DNA from 4 places in the Klebsiella sp. CSG-1 genome. Region 1 is predicted to be linked to each of the others. Evidence: predicted binding sites of a transcription regulator. Region 1 holds the regulator's gene; each other region holds the start of a gene.

Region 1 (5,496 bases):
ATTTATGCACCGGCAGAATTCATCCCGGTCAAAGGTAAAGGTAGCCGCGTTTGGGATCAGCAGGGCAAAGAGTACGTTGATTTCGCCGGCGGGATTGCGGTGACGGCGTTAGGGCATTGTCATCCGGCTCTGGTCGCGGCGCTGCATGAGCAGGGAGAAACCTTGTGGCATACCAGCAATGTCTTTACCAACGAGCCGGCGCTGCGTCTGGGCCGCAAGCTGGTGGATGCCACCTTCGCCGAGCGCGTGGTGTTCATGAACTCCGGCACCGAAGCGAACGAAACGGCGTTCAAGCTGGCGCGCCACTACACCATTACCCGTCACAGCCCGTATAAGACCAAAATCATCGCCTTCCATAATGCCTTCCACGGCCGTTCGCTGTTCACGGTATCGGTGGGCGGGCAGCCAAAATATTCTGATGGCTTCGGCCCGAAACCGGCGGACATTATTCACGTGCCGTTTAACGATCTGCATGCGGTGAAGGCGGTGATGGATGACCACACCTGTGCGGTAGTGGTTGAGCCAATTCAGGGGGAAGGCGGGGTGATGGCGGCGACGCCGGAGTTCCTGAAAGGACTGCGCGAGCTGTGCGATGAGCATCAGGCGCTGCTGGTATTTGATGAAGTGCAGTGCGGCATGGGGCGTACCGGTTCGCTGTTTGCATATATGCACTACGGCGTGACGCCGGACATTCTTACCAGCGCTAAAGCGCTGGGCGGCGGCTTCCCGATCAGCGCTGTACTGACCACCAGTGATATTGCCAGCGCATTCCACGCCGGTTCCCACGGTTCGACCTACGGCGGTAACCCGCTGGCCTGCGCCGTGGCCGGGGCGGCATTTGATCTGATTAATACGCCGGAGGTGCTGGAGGGCGTGAAGGCGAAGCGCGAGCTGTTTGTGCAGCATCTCCAGCAAATTGACGCGCAGTTTGACCTGTTCAGCGACATCCGCGGTATGGGGCTGTTGATTGGCGCGGAGCTTAAGCCGCAGTATAAAGGCCGGGCACGCGATTTTCTCTATGCCGCGGCAGATGCGGGCGTGATGGTGCTGAATGCCGGGCCGGATGTGATGCGTTTTGTCCCTTCGCTGGTCATCGACGAGAAGGATATTGCTGAAGGTATGGCCCGCTTTGCCCAGGCGATAAAGCAGGTTCTTAACGCTTAATCGCGCGTAGCCAGATACCGTGATGCGGGCGCTGACGCCATGCCACCGAGGAGATGGTGTGCATGGTGTTCAGATGGTCGAGGATCCGCTGCAGATGCTGCTCCATTGTACTTAACGGGCCCCGGCTCACCTCCACATCCTGCGACTCCATAATATTCACATCGCCAGCGCTGCCGGGACCGTCGGAGTCCAGCCGCTGTTGACAGCGCTGGAGCGCAATCTCACAGGATTCCAGGTAACGCCGGGCCAGCTCCGGCGTCAGCATATTGTGCTCGCGGGCGAGGGTGGTCATGGCGTTGATATGCTCAACAATAAACTGGCTGTGGGTGACCCACAGTTTCATATCATCAAGATAATGTGTGTTAAAACCGGGTTCCTGCATGGCCTGATTCAGCGAGTTATACAGCGAGTTATGTGCCTGATTGACGCGCATCCGGCGATAGGCCAGCGCCGGGGCCTGATGATCGTCGCTGAGAATTAGCCTGATCGCTTCCTGATCGGCTTCCAGCGCGTCGTGAGCGTTTTTACGCAGTAGCCCGCTTTGCCATTGCGGCCATAGCCAGACCATGCCGCCAAAGGCGATAAGGCAGCCGATAAGCGTATCGATAAGCCTGGCGACAATATACTGCTCGCCGTTGAGCGTCAGAAGCTGCAGGGTATACACCGCCGTCACGGTAAAGCCAACCATCGCCCAGCCATAATGCTTGCGAATAATCAGGTAGCTCAGCAGCGTGACGAGCAGCATCGCGGAGAGCGTATAACCCTCCGGGACGTGAAAGTGCAGCGCCAGGCCGGCGATAGCCAGACCGGCAAGTGTACCTGCCGCCCGATGGACGATACGTACCCGCGTCGCGCCGTAGCCGTTTTGGGTCACAAAAAGCACCGTCATCAGGATCCAGTAAGGCTTGGGAAGGTTCAGGGCGCTTCCCATCAGGCTCGCGGCCGTTAACATCACGCAGATACGCGCAGCGTTACGTAGCGCCGGCGATTTTAATGAGAGATAGCTCTTTAGCGCGGGCAGCAGCGGCAGACGGCGCTCTTTATCCGCCATCAGGTTGCGAGCATACAGCGGGCGCTGGGTACGCAGCACCCGGGCTATTCGGCTGAAGTGCCAGGCGCAGAACTGCCCTACCGGGTTGTCCGGATGCTGCCAGGCGATTTTCTCCAGCGCGCCGATTTGCTTATCCATATGAAAGCGTTGCGGGTAGCGGTGGTAGAGAATGTCATCGGCCAGCACCCGCAGGCGTGCGGCAACGGTTTGTGCGTTCCAGCGGATCACCGCCTCGGCATGGCTGCGCTCTACCAGTTTTTGTACTTCTTCGGGTTGGTGCAGGCTGACGGAGATATGTTCCTGCAAATCCAGCGCCATCTGAAATGCCCGCAGCAGGCGCTTGTGGTCATTGCGCTGGTTCGCCGCCAGCATATGCATCTGCTGGTAGCATTGGGTGATCAGGTCCACCACCTTCTGCTGGCGCGTGAGCAGCGGCGGCAGTGAAGTGGTGGGATCGATATGCTGGGTCAGCAGGCTGTATTTGGCTTCGCAGTAGTTAGCCAGCTCGCGATAAAGCAGGCTCAGCGATTCGCGCAGCGGCTGCTCGCGCCATAGCCAAAACCAGAACCAGTTAAACAGGCCGTACCACAGCGTCCCGAGGGCGTAGATCAGCAGTGGCTCCCAGACGGGCATGTTCCCGGCAAGGCTCAGGGTAAAGATTGCGGCAATTAACGACGCGGGCAGAAGCCTGGCGTGCAGAGAGCTGATCTCCGCCGTTACGCCCAGCAGTAGCGCCAGGCCGCTGAGAATCAAGGGCAGCGGGATATCCTGCTGAAGAAGAAGCTGGACCACCAGGCTACAGCCGGCAAACAGCGAGCCGCCAATAATCAGACGTTTAAAAAAGCGTTTGTGCGGCGTATCCAGACCGGCGACGTTACAGCAGGCGGGCACCAGCGAAAACAGCAGACCTTGCTGTAAGTGACCGAGGAGGAGACCGATTGCGACAGGCAAACACAACACCAGCGTTTGCCGCAGTGCATAGTTGACTTCCGGGTGGTAAATCAGCCTGCGCCACATAGAGGGAAAACAAAAACGGCGTGTTGCGTAAGCAACACGCCGTTTTATCGACTTAACGCGTACCGTATACGACGATAGTTTTACCGTGTGCGGAGATCAGGTTCTGATCTTCCAGCATCTTCAGGATACGGCCAACGGTTTCGCGGGAACAGCCAACGATCTGACCAATTTCCTGACGGGTAATTTTAATTTGCATACCATCAGGGTGGGTCATCGCATCCGGCTGTTTTGCCAGGTTCAACAGCGTCTGAGCGATGCGCCCGGTGACGTCGAGGAAGGCAAGGTTACCCACTTTTTCTGAGGTCACCTGCAGACGGCGAGCCATCTGCGACGACAGGCGCATCAGGATATCCGGGTTAACCTGAATGAGCTGACGGAATTTTTTGTAGGAGATTTCGGCCACTTCACATGCGGTTTTCGCACGTACCCAGGCGCTACGCTCCTGGCCTTCTTCAAACAAGCCTAATTCACCGATGAAATCGCCCTGGTTGAGGTAAGAGAGGATCATCTCTTTACCTTCTTCATCCTTGATGAGCACAGCCACAGAGCCTTTGACGATGTAGTACAACGTTTCTGCTTTTTCACCCTGGTGGATCAGCGTGCTTTTAGATGGGTACTTATGAATGTGGCAATGAGACAAGAACCATTCGAGGGTAGGGTCTGTTTGCGGTTTGCCAAGCACCATGCGCGGTTATCCTCTGTTATAAGCTATCTCCGGGTGCCGACACTACACGGCATCCGGGCATGCAATCGTATTGTTTCCCTATGCCTGGGAAACGGCTGGTGAGTTTTCTTCAGCCTGTAATGTGAACTCCTCTGCATACATGCAGTACATCAATGTAATACTGTAGCATCCCGACTGTTTTAGCATAGCTTTTGCCGCATGTCTCCTGGTGTCTCGCTTCAGCATGATGCAGGTCGCCTTCCGTTGCGAGAATTGTTATGTACGCGTAATCTGTCAGGAAAATTGCAACCTCGGAGTTAAATTTTATGCAAGCTCGTGTGAAATGGGTTGAAGGGTTAACCTTCATCGGAGAGTCGGCGTCAGGTCACCAGATTCTGATGGACGGCAACTCCGGAGATAAAGCGCCAAGCCCAATGGAGATGGTGCTGATGGCGGCGGGCGGATGTAGCGCGATCGATGTCGTGTCTATTTTGCAGAAAGGTCGTCACAACGTGACCAACTGTGAAGTCAAGCTGACGTCTGAACGTCGGGAAGAGGCGCCGCGCCTGTTTACCCATATCAACATGCATTTTATCGTCACCGGTAAGGAGCTGAAAGAGGCGGCCGTTTCCCGTGCGGTGGATCTGTCGGCGGAGAAATACTGCTCGGTGGCGCTGATGCTGCAAAAAGCGGTGAATATCACCCACACCTATGAAGTGGTGGAAGGCTAAGCAGCCTTCCCGGAGAGCGACGCAAACGCCTTATCCGGGAGCCGTGAGTGAAGGACGAAAACCCCGCTTAGCGCCAGGCGCTCGGGGTTTTTTAACGTGGTTAACTGATTTTCTTCCCTTCCATCAGTCGTTCGACTAGCGGCGTCATGATGAGCTCCATCGCCAGCCCCATTTTCCCGCCAGGCACCACCAGCGTATTGATATGCGAGATAAACGACCCCTGCAGCATCGCCAGCAGCCAGGGGAAATCGATATCCTGCAGGTTGCGGAAATGGATCACCACAAAGCTTTCATCCAATGACGGAATGCCCTTCGCCGCAAACGGGTTGGAGGTGTCGACAGTGGGAACGCGCTGGAAGTTGATATGGGTGCGCGAAAACTGCGGCGTGATGAAGTTGATATAGTCTTCCATTGAACGGACCACGGAATCCATCACCGCTTCACGGGAGTGGCCGCGTTCACTGGTATCGCGGATGAGCTTCTGAATCCATTCCAGGTTGACGATAGGCACCACGCCGACCAGCAGGTCGACATTCTGCGCGACGTTATACTGCGGCGTAACAACCCCGCCGTGCAGCCCTTCATAAAACAGGACATCGGTCGGTTCCGGTAGCGGTTGCCACGGTGTGAATGTGCCCGGCACCTGATTCCACGGCACCGCCTCATCATAGGTATGCAAATACTTGCGCGACTGGCCGCTACCGTTACGCCCGTACTCAAGGAAGGTGTTTTCCAACAGACCGAAGTCGTTGGCTTCCGGACCGAAGTAGCTGATGTGTTTCCCCTGATCGCGCGCTTTGCGGATCGCCATGTCCATTTCCGGGCGGGTATAGCGATGGAAGCTGTCGCCTTCCACCTCAGCGGCACGC
Region 2 (5,496 bases), on a different contig from region 1:
CTCTTCCAGATTCAGCGCCTGGGTCACAATCTCGATACCGCTACGTAGTTCCGCATTCAGAAATGCCATCAGCGCCGCCCCCATGCCACCTGCGGCACCGGCTCCGGCGACCTCTTTGACATCGACACGCAGAGTTCGCTTAATCACATCCGCATAGTGCTCAAGATTACGATCCAGCTCGAGAATCATCGCTTCCGTCGCCCCTTTTTGCGGGCCGAAAATCCACGACGCGCCCGTCTCGCCAGTCAGTGGATTAGAGACATCGCAGGCCACGCGAATTGAACACTCCTGCAACCGAACATCCAATGCAGACAGGTCGATCGAGTTCAGGCAAGCAAGGCTGCCGCCGCCGTCACCAATATCAACGCCGTTCGCATCATGAAGCCGCGCGCCCAGCGCCTGCACCATCCCCGCGCCACCGTCGTTGGTCGCACTGCCACCAATGCCAATAATGATATTTCTCGCCCCATGCTCCAGCGCCTGCAAAATCAGCTCACCGGTGCCACGCGAGGTCGTCAACAGCGGATTGCGCTGCGCGGGAGGCACCAGCCCCAGCCCGCTGGCCGCCGCCATTTCAATAAACGCGGTTTGCCCATCCCCGGAAAGCCCCCAGCAGGCATCAACCGGCACGCCCAGCGGCCCCGTCACACAAGCGCTCATTTTGGTTCCCTGCGTCGCGGCGATCATCGCCTCAACGGTACCTTCTCCGCCATCGGCGAGGGGGACCTTTACATAGAGCGCATCGGGGAAAATCTCCCGAAAACCTTTTTCTATAGCCTGTGCAACCTCAGTAGCCGAGAGGCTTTCTTTATAAGAGTCTGGGGCGATTACGATTTTCATAGTTATTAGCCTGACAGTGCCGCGCAAGGCAAGAATGACAGGGCGCCATCCGCGCCCTTCTTGTTAGCGAGTGACTTCCACTTTCGCCAGTTTCTCGTAGTAACACGCAAGCGCGCTGTGGTCGGCGGTACCCAGGCCGTCAGCGCGCAGCGCCTGCATCATCTCCATCACCGCCGCGGTCAGCGGCAGCTGCGCCCCCACGCCGTGGGACGTATCCAGCGCATTCGCCAGATCTTTGATATGCAAATCGATACGGAAGCCCGGTTTAAAGTTGCGATCCATCACCATGGGCGCTTTGGCATCCAGCACGGTGCTGCCGGCCAGACCGCCGCGGATTGCCTGATACACCAGATCGGGATTCACGCCTGCTTTGGTCGCCAGGGTCAATGCTTCAGACATCGCCGCGATATTCAGCGCCACGATCACCTGGTTGGCCAGCTTGGTCACGTTGCCCGCGCCGATATCGCCGGTATGCACGACAGAGCCCGCCATCGCTTTCAGCAGGTCATAATATTGTTCAAAAATCGCTTTATCACCACCAACCATGACGGACAGAGTCCCGTCAATGGCCTTCGGCTCGCCGCCGCTTACCGGCGCATCCAGCATATTTACGCCTTTCGCCTTTAACGCATCGCTGATTTCACGGCTCGCCAGCGGTGCAATAGAGCTCATATCAATCAGCACGGTGCCCGGTTTCGCCCCTTCAATAATGCCGCCTTCGCCCAGCGCCACCTCTTTCACATGCGGAGAGTTCGGCAGCATGGTGATGATCACCTCACACTGCTCAGCTATCGCTTTCGCCGAAGCGGCGGTTTCAGCGCCTGCGGCAATCACTTCTGCGATGGCTTCCGGATTACGATCGGCAACCACCAGCGAGTAACCCGCTTTGAGGAGGTTTTTACTCATGGGTTTACCCATGATGCCAAGGCCAATAAAACCAACTTTCATTGTCATGTCTTTATCTCTCTTGTTGCGGTGGCGGTTATTTCTTAAAGGAATCAGCCAGTTTCTGCGTGGCGGAGCGGAATACGCCCAGATCGCTGCCGACGGCGACAAAGGTTGCGCCCCATTCCAGATAGCGACGCGCATCCGCTTCTACCGGCGCCAGAATACCGCTCGGCTTGCCATGCTTTTTCGCGCTTGCAAAAATGTGCTGGATAGCCTGCTGGACCTGCGGGTGAGAGGCGTTGCCCAGATGTCCCAGCGCGGCGGCCAGATCGCTTGGGCCGACAAAAATACCGTCAACGCCCGCAGTCGCAGCGATCGCATCAACGTTATCCACCCCCTGCTGGCTTTCAATTTGTACCAGGATGGTGATGTTTTGGTTCGACTGCGCGAAGTAATCCGGCACCGTGCCAAACATATTGGCGCGGTGCGACACGGAAACGCCGCGAATGCCTTCTGGCGGGTAGCGGGTGGCGGCGACAGCGTTAATCGCTTCTTCTTCGCTTTCCACGAACGGGATCAAAAAGTTATAGAAACCAATATCCAGCAGGCGCTTAATGATCACCGGTTCGTTGGTCGGTACGCGCACAACCGGCGCGCTGGCGCTGCCTTTCAGCGCCATCAGCTGGGGGATAAAGGTGGAGATATCGTTCGGCGCATGTTCGCCGTCCAGCACCAGCCAGTCGAAACCGGCCAGGCCTAACACTTCAGTCGTGATAGGGCTGGCCAGGGCGGACCAGCAGCCAATTTGAATCTGATGCGCCGCCAGGGCCGCCTTAAATTTATTCGGGAAGATATCGTTATTCATCACTTATACCTTGTCACTTAACCGTTAATTATTTCTGCAGTTCCACAAATTGAATGTTGCCGATGATAAACGGATAGTAAATCATTGCCATCAGGCCAAACATCCGATGAAGATTAGCGCTGCGTTAAATGAGAGCATTGCACTTCATTTATTTATTTTTGGTGTCTCTCTTAATTATTTATAAACCGAGATCAGAAGCACTCGATTTACTCATCCGGTGCATAGCAAGCATGACTCAGTATAATCAGCTGACGGCCAGAGAACACCGTGCAAAAAACCCATAAAATGGAATGAATAATCATTAAAATTGTGCATCCGCCATAATCAGTGGGCGCTGATGCACAGTTCCAGCGTTTTCCCTTTGCCGCAATTTTGCTCCCGCAACAATGAGTGACAGGGATCACACATCTAAATCAAAACAGCTGACATTCTTTGCCGAGGAAATTCGTTCATCAGAAACTGAATAGCCGTTTTATTTTATTATTCGCACCTTGCTGGAGAATACTGGACAATGGCCGACATTGAAATCAGGCAGGAATCGCCGACGGCGTTTTATATAAAAGTACACGAAACGGATAATGTAGCGATTATTGTTAACGATCGCGGTTTAAAAGCCGGAACGCGTTTCCCTGACGGACTGGCGCTCATCGAACATATCCCGCAAGGTCACAAAGTAGCATTGGTTGATATTCCCATACATGGTGAAATCATCCGCTATGGCGAAGTCATTGGCTACGCGGTGCGCGACATCCCGCAGGGCAGCTGGATTGACGAATCGCTGGTCGAACTGCCGAAAGCGCCGCCGCTGAACACGCTACCGCTGGCAAACAAAGTTCCGGAGCCTCTGCCTGCGCTGACCGGCTACACCTTTGAAGGGTATCGCAACGCCGATGGCAGCGTCGGCACCAGAAACCTGCTCGGTATCACTACCAGCGTGCACTGCGTCGCGGGCGTCGTCGATTATGTGGTGAAAATTATTGAACGAGACCTGCTGCCGAAATACCCGAATGTCGACGGCGTGGTCGGTCTCAACCACCTGTATGGCTGCGGCGTGGCAATCAACGCCCCGGCCGCCGTGATCCCTATCCGCACGATCCATAACCTCGCGCTAAATCCCAATTTCGGCGGTGAAGTCATGGTGGTTGGGCTCGGCTGTGAAAAGCTCCAGCCGGAGCGCCTGCTCCAGGGCACCGAAGATGTCCAGCCCATTGCCGTCGACAGCGCCAGTATCATCCGCCTGCAGGATGAACAGCATGTTGGGTTCCAGTCAATGGTTGACGATATTTTGCAGGTCGCAGAACGGCATCTGGCAAAACTGAATGCCCGCCAGCGTGAAACCTGTCCGGCTTCTGAACTGGTGGTGGGCATGCAGTGCGGCGGCAGCGATGCCTTTTCCGGCGTGACCGCCAACCCGGCGGTGGGCTACGCTTCCGACCTGTTGGTCCGCTGCGGAGCGACCGTCATGTTCTCTGAGGTCACTGAGGTTCGCGATGCTATCCATCTGCTGACGCCGCGGGCGATCAACGAGGAAGTGGGCAAGCGTCTGCTCGAAGAGATGGCCTGGTACGATAACTACCTCGATTCAGGTCAGACCGATCGCAGCGCCAATCCCTCCCCCGGGAATAAGAAGGGCGGCCTGGCGAACGTGGTGGAAAAGGCGCTGGGTTCGATCGCCAAATCCGGCAAGAGCGCGATTGCCGAGGTCCTCTCACCGGGCCAGCGCCCAACCAAACGCGGCCTGATCTTCGCGGCTACCCCGGCCAGCGACTTCGTCTGCGGCACTCAGCAGGTTGCTTCAGGGATCACGGTTCAGGTGTTTACAACCGGGCGCGGCACGCCGTATGGTCTGGTCGCCGTGCCGGTCATCAAGATGGCAACCCGCACCGAGCTGGCAAACCGCTGGTATGACTTAATGGATATCAACGCCGGAACTATCGCCACCGGTGAAGAGACGATTGAAGAGGTTGGCCAGAAGCTGTTTGGGTTTATTCTTGATGTCGCCAGCGGCCGTAAGAAAACCTTCTCCGATCGGTGGGGCCTGTATAATCAGCTGGTGGTGTTTAACCCGGCGCCGGTGACCTGATTGCCGGTCAGGCGGCGCGACGCCAGCCGCCTGACCGCAGCCCCTCTCCCCCACAGGAAGGGGGTCTATGCCACGTTCTGGCGCTTCACCAGTCGCACATCAATCCCGCTCTTACGCAGCCCTTCCAGACTTTCCGTCGGAATGCCTTCATCGACGATGATCATATCAATTCGTTGCGTATCGATAATCTTATGCAGGCTCGAACGGTTAAATTTGGTGGAATCGGTGACGACGATAATGCGTTCCGCCACTTCACACATCCGCCGGTTCAGGCGTGCCTCATCTTCATTATGGGTGCTCACGCCGCGATCGAGGTCGATGGCGTCGACGCCGAGAAAAAGCATATCGAAGTGGTAATTCAGCAAAGACTGTTCGGCCTGATCGCCATAAAACGACTGCGACTGGCGGCGCAGATGTCCACCGGTCATTAACAGCTCCACCCCTTCGGCATCCAGCAGCGCATTCGCCACATTCATCCCGTTGGTCATCGCAATAATATCCGTATGCTGATGTAGCATACGGGCGATTTCATAGGTGGTAGTCCCGGAGTCGAGAATAATACGATGCCCCGGTTGAATCAGTTCTACCGCTGCCCGCGCGATGCTGCGCTTCACTGCGGTATTGAGCGAACTTTTATCTTCCACCGACGGTTCGGCAGCCGGCATTGTTCCATCGCAGATCAGCGCGCCACCGTAGGCGCGAACCGCAATCCCCTGCTTTTCAAGGAAGGCCAGATCGTTGCGAATCGTCACCGTCGAGACACCGTATAAAAGAGAAAGATCGTTTACCTGCACGCTTCCCTGCTGCCGTAAGCGCTGGA
Region 3 (5,496 bases), on a different contig from region 1:
TATATATAACGGCGTTACCATGCCGTTGACTGCCATTGCTGATTTTGCGGAGAAAGGGAAAACTGACCCATTATTCAAAGAACTGGCGCAGCTGGTGGAAGAGACGCACGGTATCTGGAATGAAAAGGCAGAAAAATACCTTTTGGCGCACTTTGGCGTTGATATCGGGGAGGCGGCGATATGATGTCGCTGGCATGGCCGCTATTTCGCATCACGGAGCAGGCTGCGCTGGCCGCCTGGCCACAAACCGGGTGCGGCGATAAAAACAAGATTGACGGTCTGGCCGTGACGGCAATGCGGGAAGCATTGAACAGTATTGGCATCCGTGGACGAATCGTCATTGGCGAAGGGGAGATTGATCGAGCCCCGATGCTGTGGATTGGTGAAGAGGTGGGAAACGGCGTCGGGCCTGAGGTAGATATCGCCGTCGATCCTATCGAAGGAACCCGAATGGTGGCGATGGGGCAAAGCAACGCCCTGGCCGTCATGGCGTTTGCACCCCGTGGCAGTTTGTTACACGCCCCAGATATGTACATGAGAAAACTGGTTGTTAATCGCTGCGCCAAAGGGGCGATTAATCTGGCGCTGCCGTTGGCAGACAATCTGCGTAATGTAGCAGAGGCGTTGGGCAAACCGCTGGAGCGACTGCGTATGGTGACGCTGGATAAACCGCGCCTTCAACCGGCGATTGCTGAGGCGACACGACTTGGCGTCAAGGTTTTTGCTCTGCCCGATGGCGATGTTGCCGCCAGCGTGCTGGCCTGTATGCAAGATAATCCCTATGACCTGATGTATACCATTGGCGGGGCGCCTGAAGGGGTTATTTCAGCCTGTGCGGTTAAAGCGCTGAGGGGCGATATGCAGGCTGAGCTGATCGATTTTTGCGAAGCGAAAGGGGATAGCGCAGATCATCGTCTGATTGCAACCCAGGAACGTCAGCGCTGCGCGGAGATGGGCGTTGAGATCAACCGAATCTATACGCTCGACGAACTGGTAGGGGGAAATGAGATCCTCTTCAGCGCGACGGGGGTCACGGGCGGCGATCTTGTTAAAGGGATCCAACAGGTTGCGAATGGTGTGCGCACGCAAACTTTACTGATCGGCGGCGCGGATCGAACGTGTAATATAATAGACTCCCTGCATTCATGGTGATTCATCGAGAAACGAATGACGACGCTGACAGAAGACGATGTGCTTGAGCAACTGGATGCTCAAAATAATTTACTCTCGTTTATGACGACGGCACATAACATTTTGCTCCAGGGCATTAAGCGCTTTCTACCGTCGCTGTTCGTCAATAACGATGAAGAGATCGTGGAATATGCAGTGAAGCCGTTACTCGCCCAGAGTGGGCCGCTTGACGATATCGACGTTGCGTTACGTCTGATTTATGCGCTGGGGAAAATGGATAAGTGGCTTTATGCCGACATTACTCATTTTTCTCAGTTTTATCAGTACCTGAACGAGCAGGATAATATCCCCGGTTTTGCCGATGACATTACCTGGGATTTTGTCAGCAACGTCAACAGTATCACCCGCAACGCGACCCTTTATGGTGCGCTGGAGTCGATGAAGTTTGCTGACTTTGCTGCGTGGTCTGAAGTGCGCTTTAGCGCAATGGTCAAGACGGCAATGACGCTGGCAGTGACGGCGATTTTAAAGGAATTAACGCCGTGAAAATCGAACTAACGGTGAATGGGCTCCAGGTTGAAGCACATTACCAGGATGATGAGATACAGAACGTTCACAAACCGTTATTGCAGCAGCTGTCAAAAATACACGCCGCTAACCCGCAGCGACGAACGATCGTTTTTCTCAGCGCACCGCCGGGGACGGGTAAATCGACGCTGACAAGCTTCTGGGAATACCTCTCTCGCCATGATCCTTGCTTGCCGGAGATCCAGACGCTGCCGATGGATGGCTTCCATCATTATAACAGCTGGCTGGATGCCCATAATCTGCGGGCCTACAAAGGTGCGCCGGAAACCTTTGATGTGGGGAAACTTGCGCAGAATCTGCGCCAGATAAGGGAAGGGGAAGGATGCTGGCCGCAATATGACCGGCAAAAGCATGATCCGGTAGAGGCGGCCATCACAGTGACGGCGCCGATTGTGATTGTGGAAGGAAACTGGTTATTGCGCGATGACGAAAGATGGCGAGCGTTAGCTGCGTTTTGTGATTACTCGCTGTTTATTCGCGCCCCAGCCAATGCGCTTCGTACACGACTGGTGGGCCGTAAACTGGCTGGTGGATTATCGCGAGCTGATGCTGAGGCATTTTATGAGCGTACCGACGGACCGAATGTTCGTCGGGTCCTGGAAACTAGCCGGCCTGGCGACCTGACGCTGGAGACGCTGGAATCAGGTGAGTATCGGATTGCGTGAAGGTAAATTATTCCAGTTATGCCGTAATGATTATTACGACTTACTGGGATAATTGCCCCCCGTCTCAGTAGGTAAAATGTGACGTACGTCAGATAACTGCCTTCTTTGGCTGGACAGTCATTCCTTTTATTCCCTGATTCGCTTATTCTAGCTGAAGCGTTTCAGTCGATTAAATGTTCGACAATTAATCAATCAGTCGCAGTTTGCGACGGGTAAGGTTTCCCTTCGGGCGTGGCTGGATTACTCTGTCAGCCATCTCAAATCAGGGACAACCTTGCAGGAGACCTATGACCATACGCATCGCGATTAATGGCTTCGGTCGCATAGGACGCAACGTGGTTCGCGCTTTATATGAATCCGGGCGTCGTGCGGAAATTACCGTGGTGGCAATCAACGAGCTGGCGGATGCCGCGGGCATCGCGCATTTGTTGAAATATGACACCAGCCATGGGCGCTTTGCCTGGGATGTTCGCCAGGAGAGAGAGCAGCTGTATGTCGGCGATGATGCCATACGCCTGCTGCATGAACCTTCGATTGAGGCGCTGCCCTGGCAGGAGCTGGCGGTTGATATTGTTCTCGATTGCACCGGTGTTTACGGCAGCCGTGAGCATGGCGAAGCCCATATTCGGGCAGGGGCAAAGAAAGTGCTCTTTTCCCATCCCGGCAGCAGCGATCTCGACGCGACCGTTGTATTTGGCGTGAACCATGATGAGTTGCGTACGGAGCACCGTATTGTCTCCAACGCCTCCTGCACGACCAACTGCATTATCCCGGTCATAAAACTGTTAGATGATGCCTACGGCATTGAGTCAGGAACGGTAACGACAATCCACTCCGCCATGCACGATCAACAGGTGATCGACGCTTATCATCCGGATCTGCGCCGTACGCGCGCGGCCAGCCAGTCGATTATTCCGGTTGATACCAAACTCTCTGCGGGGATCACGCGAATTTTCCCGCAGTTTAATGATCGTTTCGAGGCGATTGCGGTCCGCGTACCGACGATTAATGTGACGGCGATTGACCTTAGCGTGACGGTGAAAAAACCTGTAAAGGCTAATGAAGTCAACCAGTTGCTGCAAAAAGCAGCACAAGGTGCATTTCATGGTATAGTTGACTATACGGAATTGCCGTTGGTCTCGATAGATTTCAACCACGACCCGCACAGCGCCATCGTTGATGGCACCCAAACCCGAGTCAGTGGTGCTCATCTGATCAAAACATTGGTCTGGTGTGATAATGAATGGGGCTTTGCTAACCGGATGCTCGACACGACGTTAGCGATGGCCGTTATTGGTTTCAGGTGAGACATCCCTGCGCAACATTGTTCGCGATGGAGCGTATGGCGTCTGCAAAACTTTAAGAATCATTGAGAGGATTCACCATGTCTGTAATTAAGATGACCGATCTGGATCTGGCTGGTAAACGCGTTTTTATCCGTGCCGATCTGAACGTACCAGTCAAAGACGGGAAAGTAACCAGCGACGCGCGTATCCGTGCTTCTCTGCCGACCATTGAGCTGGCGCTGAAACAGGGTGCTAAAGTGATGGTCACTTCTCACCTGGGTCGTCCGACCGAAGGCGAGTACAACGAAGAATTCTCTCTGCTGCCGGTTGTTAATTACCTGAAAGACAAACTGTCTAACCCGGTACGTCTGGTTAAAGATTACCTGGATGGCGTTGAAGTTGCAGCCGGTGAACTGGTTGTTCTGGAAAACGTTCGCTTCAACAAAGGCGAGAAGAAAGACGACGAAGCGCTGTCCAAAAAATACGCGGCGCTGTGCGACGTGTTCGTCATGGACGCCTTCGGTACTGCACACCGTGCGCAGGCCTCTACCCACGGTATCGGTAAATTCGCCGATGTTGCGTGCGCAGGCCCGCTGCTGGCCGCCGAACTGGACGCGCTGGGTAAAGCGCTGAAAGAACCGGCTCGCCCGATGGTTGCCATCGTAGGTGGTTCTAAAGTTTCCACCAAACTGACCGTTCTGGATTCCCTGTCTAAAATCGCTGACCAGCTGATCGTCGGTGGTGGCATCGCCAACACCTTCGTTGCCGCTCAGGGCCACAACGTGGGTAAATCCCTGTACGAAGCTGACCTGGTTGACGAAGCGAAACGCCTGCTGACCACCTGCGATATCCCGGTTCCGACCGACGTTCGCGTGGCAACTGAGTTCTCCGAAACGGCGACCGCGACGCTGAAATCTGTTAACGACATCAAAGATGACGAGCAGATCCTGGACCTGGGCGATGTTTCTGCACAGAAACTGGCTGATATCCTGAAAAACGCTAAAACTATTCTGTGGAATGGTCCGGTTGGCGTATTCGAATTCCCGAACTTCCGTAAAGGGACTGAAATCGTGGCTAACGCCATCGCTGACAGCGAAGGTTTCTCCATCGCTGGCGGTGGTGACACTCTGGCAGCGATTGACCTGTTCGGCATTGCGGACAAAATTTCCTACATCTCCACTGGCGGCGGCGCATTCCTCGAATTCGTGGAAGGTAAAGTCCTGCCAGCAGTAGCTATGCTTGAAGAGCGCGCTAAGAAGTAAGTTTGATCAGGCGGGGAAATCCCGCCTGTTTTGCAAATAAAATTCAATTTGTTGCTCTAAATAATTCGTGTTGCCGGAAGGTGGCGACAGCGCGAACGCCAGGTTCTTACGTAACCGGGGTAAGCGAGGTAAGCCAGAGGACTGCCGCACGAATGATGGCGAGCATAAACGGCCGAAGATACAGGACTACGTAACATGTCTAAAATTTTTGATTTCGTAAAACCTGGCGTGATCACTGGTGATGACGTTCAGAAAGTGTTCCAGGTAGCTAAAGAAAATAACTTTGCTCTGCCAGCGGTTAACTGTGTGGGTACTGACTCCATCAACGCCGTTCTGGAAGCTGCTGCAAAAGTTCGTTCTCCGGTTATCGTTCAGTTCTCCAACGGCGGCGCAGCGTTTATCGCGGGCAAAGGCGTGAAAACTGACGTTCCTCAGGGCGCAGCAATCCTGGGTGCTATCTCTGGCGCACATCACGTTCACCAGATGGCTGCACACTACGGCGTGCCGGTTATTCTGCACACCGACCACTGCGCGAAGAAACTGCTGCCGTGGATCGACGGCCTG
Region 4 (5,496 bases), on a different contig from region 1:
GCGCGTGGCAGATACGCAGCTGACGCAGGTAATGGTTGATCGTCATCCCGGTCTGCTGGCGAAACTGCTGACGCAGCGCACGCTCGCCGCACCCTTCCCGCTCACAAAACAGCTCGAGAATAAAAGGTCGGTTCAGGCTGCCGGCCAGTTCGGTCAGCAGCTTATCAAGGAGCGTTTCGCTTTGGGTCGCCGCACGGTTATCGGTCGCATAGCGGTGGCGATGAAGAATCAATACCAGCTGCGCAAACAGCAGCTCGGCCATGTTATTAGCCTGCGCATCGCCGCGGGCGCTCTCCTGCTCCAGCTGAGTAATCACCTGGCGAACCTGGGCCATACCAGAACTGCCGATCCGCCAGTGCGGCATCCACGACGTCCCAAACAAACCGGGAATATGGGTCGCCCAGTCAAAGTTAAGCCGCAGACGATCCGGGCAATAGATGACGTTTTGCAGAACTAAATCATTCACCGAGGCGTAGGAGTGTTTGTCTTCGGCGCGAATATAAAACAGATCGCCACGGGTAATGCGCCATGGGCGATCGTTCAGGACATGCAGGCCATTTCCCCGCCATACCAGCACCAGTTCGCAGAACTCGTGGGTATGCTCGGCGAAGACATTTTGCGGATAACGGTCGGCAACCGCTACCGCCTGAGAAGGAGAGGCAAAAAACTCATCTTTGCGCAGAATCAGCTGACCAGCCACTACCAGAACTCCACCGCCAATAACGGTTTATTATTCGCGTTTTTGCTCGCTAAAACGTTGACTGCTCTCGCGTTACTGAAGAATGGCGTCCCGTCCCTGGCGAATATCGCGCGGCGACCAGGAAAACTCGCGGCGAAAAAGCGTCGAAAAGTGGTTACTGTCGCCGAAACCGCAGCGATAGGCGATATCCGTGATGCTCTCATCGCTATGGCGTAGCAGGTGACGCGCCTTCATCAGTCGCACCCGATTGAGGTAGCGCTGTGGCGTCAGGCCGGTCTGTTGCTTCAACTGGCGATGTAACGTTCTCAGCGACAGGGAAAACTTAGCCGCCACCTCCTCCCAACAGACCTCCTCGGCGAAGTGATCTTCCAGCCAGGCCATCAGCTGATTCAGCCGCGCTTCGTTGCCGACCGCCCCTTCCGCGAGGCTGCTTTTACGCAGCAGGACCAGCAGTTGCATAAAGAGAATCTCCCGTCCGGCGAGCGTATGCATATCCGGTTCGAGACCGATATCTTCCATTTGTCCGACGATCTGCCGTACCTGCTGCAGCACGGTCTGGTTCACCCGCCAGTGAGAAAGGTAATTTCCCTCTTGCTCCTGCGGTAACAGCTGATTGACGCCATTCAGAAAGCGAAAGGCATCCGGCGCGCGGTAGAGCACGTTCGTCAGGCATAAATTGTCCGTATGTTCATAGAGATGACGATCGTGATCGCGAATAAAGCACACCGAACCGCCGCTGATGGTATAGGGCTGGCCGTTAAACACATGAATCCCCGTACCGTGCTCAACGATGACGATTTCATGGAAATCGTGATGATGTTCCGGGAACGCCGCCTGAGGGAGACGTGGCTCAATGGCCACAGCAGAAGTCCCGGACTTAAAGAAATCCACGCTGTGCAAGATGGTCATAACGGCGCCCTCGAAATGAGAAATGTTATCAATCAGTGTCACAAATAGTAATTAAGGGTCCGCAATCCGGCCTTCAATTTTTGACCGCAAAATTCGTAAAACCTGCCGCTTTTTCAAGAAACAGCCGGAAAGATCGGGAACTGCGGACAACATCACATCCTCTTCCCTGACGCTCATGAAGAGAAACTGTGACCTCCCTCACGGTCATCTTTGCTTTCTTGCCAGCCGCCTGTTTTCCCTGTCAGTGGCAAGAAGGTGCGCGATTCACGACTTTTTTAGACTGCTGACAATGATTTTTACAAGGATCTCCCCATGAGCTTTCGTCATTGTGTAGCCGTTGATTTAGGCGCCTCCAGCGGGCGGGTGATGCTTGCCAGCTATGAATGCGGGCCGCGTACGCTAACGCTGCGCGAAATACACCGCTTTACCAATAGCCTGCAAAAGGTGGATGGCTACGACTGCTGGGATGTCGACCGTCTGGAAGGCGAAATTCGCCGCGGGCTGGTGAAGGTCTGCGAGCAGGGTATCCTCATCGACAGTATCGGTATTGATACCTGGGGCGTGGATTATGTCCTGCTGGATAAGCACGGCGAACGCGTGGGCCTGCCGGTCTCCTATCGTGACTCACGTACCCATGGCCTGATGCACCATGCCGAAGAGCAGATAGGCCGCGCCGAGATCTACCGCCGTAGCGGCATTCAGTTTATGTCCTTCAATACTCTTTATCAGCTCCGCGCGCTGGTTGAACAGCAGCCGGAGCTGGTCAGCCAGGTTTCGCATGCGCTGCTGATCCCTGACTATTTCAGCTTTCGCCTCACCGGCAATCTGAACTGGGAATACACCAACGCCACCACCACCCAGTTGATCAATATTAACAGCGATAGCTGGGATGAAGAGCTGTTGAACTGGAGCGGAGCGCCGCGCGAATGGTTCGGTACGCCGACGCATCCCGGTAACGTGATCGGTCACTGGATATGCCCGCAGGGCAACGCCATTCCGGTGGTGGCCGTCGCCAGCCACGATACCGCCAGCGCGGTGATCGCCGCGCCGTTGGCCAGCAAAAACGCCGCGTATCTCTCTTCCGGCACCTGGTCGCTGATGGGCTTTGAAAGCAAAACCCCCTACACCGGCAGCGACGCGCTGCAGGCGAATATCACCAATGAAGGTGGCGCCGAAGGGCGCTATCGGGTGCTGAAAAATATCATGGGCCTCTGGCTGCTACAGCGGGTGCTGAAAGAACAAAACATCAGCGACCTGTCGGCGCTGATCGCCCGTACCGCTCCTCTTCCGGCCTGCCGTTTCGTCATTGACTGCAACGACGAACGCTTTATCAATCCGGCCAATATGAGCGCCGAAATTCAGTCCGCCTGTCGCGAGTCCGGGCAGCCGGTTCCCGGCGATGACGCCGAACTGGCGCGCTGTATTTTCGACAGCCTGGCCCTGCTCTACGCCCGCGTACTCCGCGAACTGGCCCAACTCCGCGGCCAGCCGTTCAGCCAGCTGCATATTGTCGGCGGCGGCTGCCAGAACGCGCTGCTTAATCAGCTGTGCGCCGACGCCTGCGGCATCACGGTGGTTGCCGGGCCCGTAGAGGCCTCTACGCTGGGCAATATCGGCATCCAACTGATGACCCTGGACGAATTGAATAACGTCGACGATTTCCGTCAGGTGGTATGCCGCAATGCCGCGCTTACCACCTTTACCCCCAATCCTGAACATGAAATTGCCCGTTTCGTGGCGCAGTTTCAGCCACAACAGACTAAGGAGCTTTGCGCATGACCACTCAACTTGAACAAGCCTGGGATATTGCTAAACAGCGCTACGCTGCCGTTGGCGTGGATGTCGAGGAGGCCCTGCGTCAACTGGACCGGCTACCCGTTTCGATGCACTGCTGGCAGGGCGATGACGTCGCCGGCTTCGAAAACCCGGAAGGGAGCTTAACGGGCGGGATTCAGGCCACGGGGAACTATCCGGGCAAAGCCCAGAACGCTGGCGAGCTGCGCGCCGACCTTGAGCAGGCGCTGAGCCTGATTCCGGGGCCGAAACGCCTGAATCTGCACGCGCTCTATCTGGAATCAGACACGCCGGTGGCGCGCAATGAAATCAAACCACAACACTTCCGCAACTGGGTTGAGTGGGCCAAAACCAATAAGCTGGGGCTGGATTTTAACCCCTCCTGTTTCTCCCACCCGCTGAGCGCAGATGGTTTTACTCTGTCGCATGCCAACGACGAAATCCGCCAGTTCTGGATCGATCACTGTAAAGCCAGCCGCCGTATCTCGGCCTGGTTCGGCGAGCAGCTGGGCACCCCGTCGGTGATGAATATCTGGATCCCGGACGGCATGAAAGATATTACCGTTGACCGCTTTGCCCCGCGCCAGCGTCTGCTCAATGCGCTCGATGAGGTCATCAGCGAAAAACTCGACCCGGCGCATCATATCGATGCCGTAGAGAGCAAACTGTTCGGTATCGGCGCGGAAAGCTACACCGTCGGCTCCAACGAGTTCTACATGGGATACGCCACCAGCCGCCAGACCGCGCTGTGCCTCGATGCCGGCCACTTCCACCCGACGGAAGTCATCTCCGACAAAATCTCCGCCGCCATGCTGTATATCCCTCGGCTGCTGCTGCACGTCAGCCGTCCGGTGCGCTGGGACAGTGACCACGTCGTGCTGCTGGATGACGAAACCCAGGCGATCGCCAGCGAAATCATCCGTCACAACCTGTTCGACCGCGTGCACATCGGTCTCGATTTCTTCGACGCCTCGATTAACCGCATCGCGGCATGGGTGATTGGCACCCGCAACATGAAGAAAGCGCTGCTGCGCGCCCTGCTGGAACCGACGGAACAGCTGCGCCAGCTGGAAGCTGACGGTGACTACACCGCCCGTCTGGCCCTGCTGGAAGAGCAGAAGTGCCTGCCATGGCAGGCCGCCTGGGAGATGTACTGCCAGCGTCATGATACCCCGGCCGGTAGCCAGTGGCTGGATAGCGTGCGGGCTTACGAAAAAGCGGTTCTGAACCAGCGCAGATAATGCCGGATTTCCCCCGGGTCGCGGCTGACGCCTTACCCGGGCTACGGATCGGCGCATTCTGCTCATCCGGATAAGCCGTTTACGACGCCATCACAGGACCTACGGCAGATAAACACCCTATTTACGGTGAGGGCAATTCCCGCACCAAATGAACAGGAATACAAGACTATGCAGAACATCATCAACGCCTGGTTCGTCCAGGGCATGATTAAAGCCACCTCCGATGCCTGGCTGAAGGGCTGGGACGAGCGTAACGGCGGTAACCTGACGCTGCGCCTCGACGAAGCGGATATCGAACCGTTCGCGGCCGATTTTCACGCTAAGCCGCGCTACATCGCCCTCAGTCAGCCGATGCCCACGCTGGCGAACCAGCCGTTTATCGTCACCGGCTCCGGCAAATTTTTCCGCAACGTCCAGCTCGATCCTGCGGCCAATCTCGGCGTGGTGAAGGTAGACAGCGATGGTGCGGGATACCACGTGCTATGGGGACTGACGGACGATGCGGTGCCGACCTCTGAATTACCGGCGCATTTTCTCTCCCACAGCGAACGCATCAAGCTGACCAACGGCAAAGACCGCGTGATCATGCACTGCCACGCCACCAACCTGATTGCCCTGACCTATGTACTGGAGAACAACAGCGATCTGTTCACCCGTAAACTGTGGGAAGGCAGCACCGAATGTCTGGTGGTCTTCCCGGACGGGGTCGGCATTCTGCCGTGGATGGTGCCGGGTACCGATGAAATTGGCCAGGCCACCGCCCAGGAAATGCGCAAACATTCGCTGGTGCTGTGGCCGTTCCACGGCGTCTTCGGTAGCGGCCCGACGCTGGACGAAACCTTCGGTCTCATC

What was found. Region 1 encodes CRP, which controls carbon source genes, mostly activating them, when cyclic AMP is high. Its sites were predicted from a motif close to ATGTGANNNNNNTCACAT; they were not measured.
Region 2: the regulator CRP is predicted to act here: its motif matches at 2,982-2,999, upstream of garD (galactarate dehydratase).
Region 3: the regulator CRP is predicted to act here: its motif matches at 2,461-2,478, upstream of epd (erythrose-4-phosphate dehydrogenase).
Region 4: the regulator CRP is predicted to act here: its motif matches at 1,750-1,767, upstream of rhaS (HTH-type transcriptional activator RhaS).

Annotation. Positions count from the first base shown of each region.
Region 1 covers NZ_JBWNLD010000005.1:474,441-479,936, forward strand. The annotation lists gene argD (bifunctional acetylornithine/succinyldiaminopimelate transaminase) at 1-1,164, shown strand, start outside; gene AC007G_RS15445 (YccS/YhfK family putative transporter) at 1,154-3,232, opposite strand; gene crp (cAMP-activated global transcriptional regulator CRP) at 3,285-3,917, opposite strand; gene AC007G_RS15455 (OsmC family protein) at 4,223-4,627, shown strand; gene AC007G_RS15460 (phosphoribulokinase) at 4,728-5,496, opposite strand, start outside.
Region 2 covers NZ_JBWNLD010000002.1:121,548-127,043, reverse strand. The annotation lists gene garK (glycerate 2-kinase) at 1-840, opposite strand, end outside; gene garR (2-hydroxy-3-oxopropionate reductase) at 904-1,794, opposite strand; gene garL (2-dehydro-3-deoxyglucarate aldolase) at 1,823-2,593, opposite strand; gene garD (galactarate dehydratase) at 3,105-4,676, shown strand; gene AC007G_RS05105 (DeoR family transcriptional regulator) at 4,742-5,496, opposite strand, start outside.
Region 3 covers NZ_JBWNLD010000002.1:326,506-332,001, forward strand. The annotation lists gene AC007G_RS06105 (zinc-binding dehydrogenase) at 1-184, shown strand, start outside; gene glpX (class II fructose-bisphosphatase) at 181-1,152, shown strand; gene AC007G_RS06115 (MltR family transcriptional regulator) at 1,168-1,677, shown strand; gene AC007G_RS06120 (nucleoside/nucleotide kinase family protein) at 1,674-2,384, shown strand; gene epd (erythrose-4-phosphate dehydrogenase) at 2,672-3,691, shown strand; gene pgk (phosphoglycerate kinase) at 3,769-4,932, shown strand; gene fbaA (class II fructose-bisphosphate aldolase) at 5,128-5,496, shown strand, end outside.
Region 4 covers NZ_JBWNLD010000012.1:42,506-48,001, forward strand. The annotation lists gene rhaR (HTH-type transcriptional activator RhaR) at 1-700, opposite strand, end outside; gene rhaS (HTH-type transcriptional activator RhaS) at 773-1,609, opposite strand; gene rhaB (rhamnulokinase) at 1,922-3,388, shown strand; gene rhaA (L-rhamnose isomerase) at 3,385-4,644, shown strand; gene rhaD (rhamnulose-1-phosphate aldolase) at 4,813-5,496, shown strand, end outside.